One region of the Pseudarthrobacter sp. PvP090 genome, then DNA from elsewhere that is predicted to be linked to it. Evidence: riboswitches for the same ligand, from Rfam matches in the RefSeq annotation. Region 1 holds a riboswitch; each other region holds the start of a gene.
What was found. A riboswitch is a leader RNA that binds a small molecule or an ion and turns the genes downstream of it on or off. The one in region 1 is predicted to bind thiamine pyrophosphate.

Region 1 (2,253 bases):
ACCCCGTAGCTGCCGGAGACCGAGGCGGCCAGCAGATGGTCCACATAGGACTTGGTCACCGGACCCAGCGTTCCGTCGGCGGTTCGGGTACTCAGCCAGGTCCGGTGCAGCTCCGACTCGACTTCGAGGCAGTTCTGGGCGGACCGGGCCCAGAAGAGCTGCTCGGCCTCCGTGGGCGCGATTGCGGCGGCGCGAGCCAGGACCCGGGAATAGCCATTGAGGTAGAGGGCGTCCTGGGCGAGGTAGTAGGCGAACTCCTTCTCCGGCAGCGACCCGTCCGCCAGGGCCTTGATGAAGTCCAGGCCGTAGATCGCTTCGAGGTCGGCGGCTGCCGCGTCCCGGAGCGCGGCGGCGAAGGCCCCCTCGGCCGGGACGCGGCCGGTTTGGCCATGGTCCTGCGTGTGCTGCTGGACGTGGTGGAAATGATGGACCGGCCCGTTGCCGTTGCCGACGTCGAGGTCCGCCGAGGTGCGCAGCGCCTCCTGCAGCCAGGGCTTGACGTTGCGGAGCACGGTTTCCCAGTCCCCCCGCCCGTCGTGTCCCAGGATCCGGGCCTGTACGGTCGCCATCGCCGAGGACAGCGAGCATCCGGTGCCGTGGCTGTTGCGGGTGGGCACCCGCTCCCCCGGCACCACGACGACGTCCTGGGCCAGGAGTCCTCCAGTGTTGACCAGCGCGTCCGGGCAGCCGGCGCCGTCGTCGAGGTGGCCGCCCTTCACCAGGACCGTGGCCCCCGTCCGGGCGGCGAGCCGCTTGCCCTGCTGCAGGGCCGCGGCCCAGTTCCCGGCGGCGGGTTCTTTGAGCAGGATGGCGAGTTCGGCGAGGTTGGGGGTGATCAGGTCGGCGTAGGGCAACAGCGCCTCCAGGGCCGCCTCGGCCGACTCCTGCAGCAGCCGGTCGCCGCTCGTCGCGACCATCACGGGATCCAGGACCACGACGGCGGGCCGGGCCTTCTCCAGCCAGGTGCGGACGGCGTCGATCACGGCGGCGTCCCCCAGCATCCCGATCTTGACGGCGTCGATGCTGATGTCCCCGCTGAGGGCGTCCAGCTGTGCCGTGAGGAACGCCGCCGGCGGGACATGCACGGCGCTGACTCCGCGGGTGTTCTGCGCGGTCAGGGCGGTGATGGCCGCCATGCCGTAGCCGCCGTGCGCGGCAATGCTTTTGAGGTCGGCCTGGATTCCGGCACCGCCGGAGGGATCGGAGCCGGCGATCGCGAGCACCCGCGGGATGCGGGGGGCCGCCGGGGCCGGGACACACGGAAGAAACGATGAGGTGGTGGTCAAGAGAGACATCCCTTCGCCGGTGCTAACCGGACAGGTTCAACGGGTCTGGATCTCAGCCGGCTCGATGCGCGGCACCCCGTGTCAGGGACCCAGCCTAGCCGCATCCCTTAACGAAGTCGCGGGCACGGCCCGAACCTGGTCGTATTGCTACGCCGTCCGGACCGCACCCGCGGCCTTGCTGAACTGTTCCGGTGTTAGAGCTCCGAAGCCGGAACCCCGACACCGAGGATGATCGGCTCGCCGGCGGCAGGCCTGGCCGCCGGCGTGGTGGCTGCCGGGACCTTGGCCTCATGCACCGAAACGGCGGCCTGCGGGGTTTCCTGGCGCTGTTCCACCGAGGTCTCGTTGGCTGCACCCTGGGCGCGGCTGGCGCTGCGGTTGCGGCGTCCGCGGCGGGCCCGGGAGGTGCCCGCCTCGGCTTCCGCCTCGGTCTGGGATCCCGGCGCCTGGGCGCGTCCCGGTCCGGTTCCGCCCGTGCGCGCCGGGGCGGCCGTAGCGGTCCGGGCGGCCGGAGCCTTCGTTGCCGGCGACTGCGCGGCCGGTGCCGCCTCGGCTTCACCCAGGTGGGCGAAGGCCTCGGCCAGGAGATCCAGGGTCAACGAGGGCGCGCTTGTCTCGTCGGCGTGTTCCACGAACGGCAGGGCGACCTGCTCGCCGCCGAACGTCAGCACGGCGGCGGGACGTCCCGCAGCCTCCTCCGTCGCGGCCAGCTCGACGGCTGCCTCGAGGGCGGCCTGGCGGGTCCCGGCGTCGGCGGCGGCTGCCTCCCCGTCGTGCAGGTGGGCGGCGTGCGCCGCTGCGGCGATGTTCGCCAGCGCGGCGCGGGTGGCCTCGGCCTTGGCGTGGCGCTCGGCCTCGGTGGGCTCGGCGTGGACTGCTGCCGGGGCGGACTGCTCGTCCGTGCCCTGGCCTCCCCTGCCGCGGCGGCGGCTCTTGCGTTCCGTCCTGGCTGCGGGCTGGTGCTCGG
Region 2 (2,253 bases), on a different contig from region 1:
GTGCTCCACCACCACCAGGGTGGCTCCGGTCTTATCCAGGCAACGTCCGACGGCGTCGCGGACTTCCAGGACGCCGGCGGGATCGAGGTTGGCGGTGGGTTCGTCGAGCAGGATCAGCCCGGGGCGCATCGCCAGGATGCCGGCGAGCGCCAGTCGCTGCTTCTGCCCGCCGGAGAGCGACGACGTCGGGTGGTCCAGCGGCAGCCGGCCGAGCCCGACGTCGTCGAGCGCTTCCGCTACCCGTGACCAGATATCCGCCGGTGGCACGGAGAGGTTCTCCGCGCCGAAGGCGACGTCGTCGCCGAGGCGCGAGAGCACCACCTGGGTCTCCGGGTCCTGCTGCATCAGCCCGGCCCGGCCGCGCCGGGACCGCGGCGGGGCACCGTCGATCAGCAGGCTGCCGGACTCGTCCGCGTCCTCGGCGTCCGACGCGGCGCCGGCTGCAGGGTCAGCGCCGCCCGTGGAGCTGTCGCCGAGCACCCCGGCCAGGGCGTGGAGCAGCGTGGACTTGCCGGCACCCGAGGGTCCCAGCAGCAGCACGCGCTCCCCGGGCCGGATGTCCAGGTCCAGGCCGCTGACGGCGGGCCGGGACCGGCCGGCGTGCCGCCAGCCCCAGCCGCGGGCGGTGACGCTGGCCGGGCGGACTGTATCGGAGGATGTCATGGTCAGTGTGCGGTCGTCAGGAGAAGACAGGCTCCGTGGCGGCCTTGCGGGAGGCAAAGGAACTCAGCACCCCGGTCCTGGCCAGGCCGCGGGTGGCGAGCCAGGAGAGCCCGCCGGCGATGACGGCGCCGGAGATGGCAGTGAAGATGATGTACGCGAGCTTGTCGCCGCCGGCGTAGGCGATGTTCCAGCCCCAAGGCATGAACGAATCATTCAGGCCGCAGAACAGGCCCGCCCCGGCTCCGGCCAGCAGGGACACCGGCAGGTTGAACTTCTTGTACATGAAGGCGGCGAAGACCAGTTCGGCGCCCAGGCCCTGCAGCAGGCCGGAGATGAGCACCGTGGTGCCGTACTGCGAGCCCATGATCAGCTCGCCGGTGGCGGCAACACCTTCGCAGAACAGCGCGGCACCCGGTTTGCGGATGATGAGCATGCCCAGGACCGCGGGGATCATCCAGCCGCCGGCGTAGAGCCCGGTGAGCGGCGGATAGAAAGCGTTGACGGGCGCGGAAATGAGGTTGGCGCCCTGGGACCAGGCCCAGAAGATCACGCCGCCGGCCACCGCGATCAACGCGGCCACCACAATGTCCACCACACGCCAGCTGCGGTTGGGTTTGGCGGGTGTCTTGGCGGGTTCGTTCTTGGCAGGTGTGTGCTTCGCTGATGTGTCAGTCATATCGTCCTCCTGAGGAACAGGAGGGGAGAGTGCCCCGGGTCCGCGGCTTCCGCCACAGCCCCGCGCACTCTGAGAACTCGACTCCCTTGCGCCGGTACTAACCGGATCAGGTTCGAGGGTCTGCGGCTGTCCGCACTCTCAGCGCCCACCTGTGGTTTCCCCGGAATTCTCCGGCGATGCCCGACGGCGGCGCTCCCCTGTCGTATCTAAATATCGCCCTTGTGGGCGTGGCCCAGTTTACACCCGTAACGGCTTGTTTTCCGGCGCCGGCCGTCACAATCCGCCGGCTTCGGCGCCGGTGACCCGCAACAGCCGGGTTGGTAGAGTCGCACAAAGCATGGAACGCCGGGCGCCGCGGCCTGCCGGCCAACCAACGGCGGCCACCTAACGGAAGCTGATTCATTTGACCAACTCACCAGTGTCTTCCCCCGACTACGACCCGGACTCCGCGGAACCGCAGCCGCACGGGTCCCTGGGTGCGCTCATCGGCCGCATCCTCGCCGAAATGGAGGAGCTGCAGTTCCGGTCGTTCAGCAAGGACGACGCCCTGGACCTTGGACTTCTCCTGGTGGAACTCGGCCGGCGGCGCTCCCACCCGATCGCCATCGACATCACCAAAGGTGAGCAGGTCCTGTTCCACGCGGCCCTGGCGGGCGCCACCCCGGACAACGAACGCTGGATCAGGGCCAAGCAGCGCACAGCCGTGCGGTACGAGGTCCCGTCGCTGCTGGTCGGCCTCCGGGCCCGCGCCGCCGGGGGACGGATCGAGGACAACGCCTGGTTCGACCAGCAGGAGTTCGCCGCGCACGGCGGCGCCTTCCCCATCTACCTGCGCGGCACCGGGATGGTCGCCACGGTCACGGTTTCGGGGCTGCCGCAGAAGGCCGATCATGAGCTGGTGGTCGAGGCCTTGA
Region 3 (2,253 bases), on a different contig from region 1:
CCCGCTGCGTGAGCTCGGCCAGGGTGTCCAGCTCGGCGAACTGCGCCGCGTCGTTGGCATCCGCGGTCGCTCCGGGCCGCAGCCCGTCACCCAGCGAGAACGCGACGTCGTAGCGGGCGAAGATCCGGCACAGCTCATCGAAGTGGGTGTACAGGAAGTTCTCCTGGTGGTGGGCCAGGCACCAGCCGGCCATGATCGCCCCGCCGCGGGACACGATGCCGGTGACCCGGTTGGCCGTCAGCGGCACATAGCGCAGCAGCACTCCGGCGTGGATGGTCATGTAGTCCACCCCCTGCTCGCACTGCTCGATCACGGTGTCCCGGAAAATCTCCCAGGTCAGGGCGTTCGCCTCGCCGTTGACCTTCTCCAGCGCCTGGTAGATCGGGACCGTGCCGATGGGCACGGGGGAGTTGCGGATGATCCATTCGCGCGTCGTGTGGATGTCGTCCCCGGTGGAGAGGTCCATGACGGTGTCCGCGCCCCACTGGGTGGCCCACTGGAGTTTATCGACCTCCTCCGCGATGGAACTGGTCACGGCCGAGTTGCCGATATTGGCGTTGATTTTCACCAGGAACGCCTTGCCGATGATCATCGGCTCGGATTCGGGGTGGTTGACGTTGCCGGGGATGATGGCACGGCCTGCCGCTACCTCGGAGCGGACCAGTTCGACGTCGCAGTTCTCGCGCAGCGCGACGAACCGCATCTCCTGCGTGATCAGCCCCTCCCGCGCGTACCGCATCTGCGTGACCGTCCTGCCCCCGACGGCGCGGCGAGGCACTGTGCGGCCGCCTCTCCACTCGGCCGATGCTGCGCCCCGTCGCACTGCCGACTTGCCGTCGTCGAGCAGATCCCGGCCCCGGCCGTCGTAGGGTTCGGTGTCCCCCCGCGACTCAATCCAGGGGGCGCGGAACGGCTCCAGCCCGCGGACCGGGTCGCTGCCCGGGCCCGCGGTGCGGTACACGCGGAACGGGGCATTGGCGGCGCCGCCGGGGGAGTCTGCCAGCGCGATTTCCGTCACCGGAACGCGGATGCCGTGTTCGGCGTCCGTGGTGAAAGCCAGGGAATGGGACGTCAACGACTCGGTGGGTGCGGGAGGCTGATCTTGTCGTGGCACTTCCAGGACTGCTTCATTGTGGACAGGGCTGTGCTGTGTCGATTGCGTCGTCACGGAATACTCACTTCCTTCGCCGGCATTACCCGGACAGGTTCAACGGTCGCAGGCTGCGTCAGCCCGATCTCAGCCCCTGCAAGGGCACCCGTGTGGTCGTAGACGAAGCTACCACAGGCCGTGCGGTGGGCCGCCGCGTGTGACGACGCCGGGGCCGGGCCGCAGTCTAGGCTTAAAGCCATGACCCGCATCATCGAGTTCAGCGGCACCGTCCTCACCGGCCCCGAAACAGAACACCAGGGCCTGTGGTCCGTGGACGGCCTGCTGAGCTTCGACCGTCCGGCCGCCGCGCCGGACCTTGTGCTGGACGGCTGGGTCATCCCCGGGCTGGTCGACGCGCACTGCCACATCGGCCTCGGCCCCGGCGGGGACGTGGCCGGGCCGGCCGCGGAAGAACAGGCCCGGGCCGACCGCGACGCCGGCACCCTGCTGGTCCGCGACGCCGGCGCCGTGCATGACACCCGCTGGCTCCAGCGGCGCGCCGACATGCCCCGCATCATCCGTGCGGGCCGGCACATCGCCCGGACGCGGCGCTACCTCCGGGGCTTCGCCGTCGAGGTTGAACCCGAGGGCCTGGTCGAGGCCGTGCGCAAACAGGCCCGCGCCGGCGACGGCTGGGTCAAGCTCGTGGGGGACTGGATCGACCGCGACGCCGGCGACCTCGCCGCCAGCTTCCCGGCCGGGACGCTGAAAGACGCCGTCGCGGCCGCCCACGATGAAGGCGCCCGCGTGACGGCGCACTGCTTCGCCGAGGGCACACTCGATGACATGCTCGACGCCGGGATCGACTGCATCGAGCACGCCACGGGCCTGCTCCCCAGGCACCTGCCGCGGTTCGTCGAACAGGGTGTGCCGATCGTGCCCACCCTCATCAACATCGCCACGTTCCCCGACATCGCCGCGCAGGCCGGGGCCAAGTTCCCCCGGTACGCCGCGCACATGCGGGAACTCTGGGAGCGCCGGGCGGAACGCGTCCTGGCAGCCTTCGAAGCCGGCGTCACCATCTACGCCGGGACGGACGCCGGCAGCGTCATCAAACACGGGCGCATCGTCGACGAGCTCCGGGCGCTGCACGCCGCCGGACT

Region 2: linked by a shared signal. The riboswitch ahead of ABIC21_RS03970 (ECF transporter S component) and the one ahead of ABIC21_RS14925 (bifunctional hydroxymethylpyrimidine kinase/phosphomethylpyrimidine kinase) in region 1 are both predicted to bind thiamine pyrophosphate.
Region 3: linked by a shared signal. The riboswitch ahead of thiC (phosphomethylpyrimidine synthase ThiC) and the one ahead of ABIC21_RS14925 (bifunctional hydroxymethylpyrimidine kinase/phosphomethylpyrimidine kinase) in region 1 are both predicted to bind thiamine pyrophosphate.

The regions. Positions count from the first base shown of each region.
Region 1 is NZ_JBEPPO010000012.1:103,650-105,902, forward strand. It holds gene ABIC21_RS14925 (bifunctional hydroxymethylpyrimidine kinase/phosphomethylpyrimidine kinase) at 1-1,295, opposite strand, end outside; TPP riboswitch at 1,278-1,375, opposite strand; gene ABIC21_RS14930 (Rne/Rng family ribonuclease) at 1,481-2,253, opposite strand, start outside.
Region 2 is NZ_JBEPPO010000003.1:53,122-55,374, reverse strand. It holds gene ABIC21_RS03975 (ABC transporter ATP-binding protein) at 1-663, opposite strand, end outside; gene ABIC21_RS03970 (ECF transporter S component) at 680-1,339, opposite strand; TPP riboswitch at 1,405-1,548, opposite strand; gene ABIC21_RS03965 (heme-degrading domain-containing protein) at 1,743-2,253, shown strand, end outside.
Region 3 is NZ_JBEPPO010000006.1:29,968-32,220, reverse strand. It holds gene thiC (phosphomethylpyrimidine synthase ThiC) at 1-1,114, opposite strand, end outside; TPP riboswitch at 1,163-1,270, opposite strand; gene ABIC21_RS08340 (amidohydrolase family protein) at 1,349-2,253, shown strand, end outside.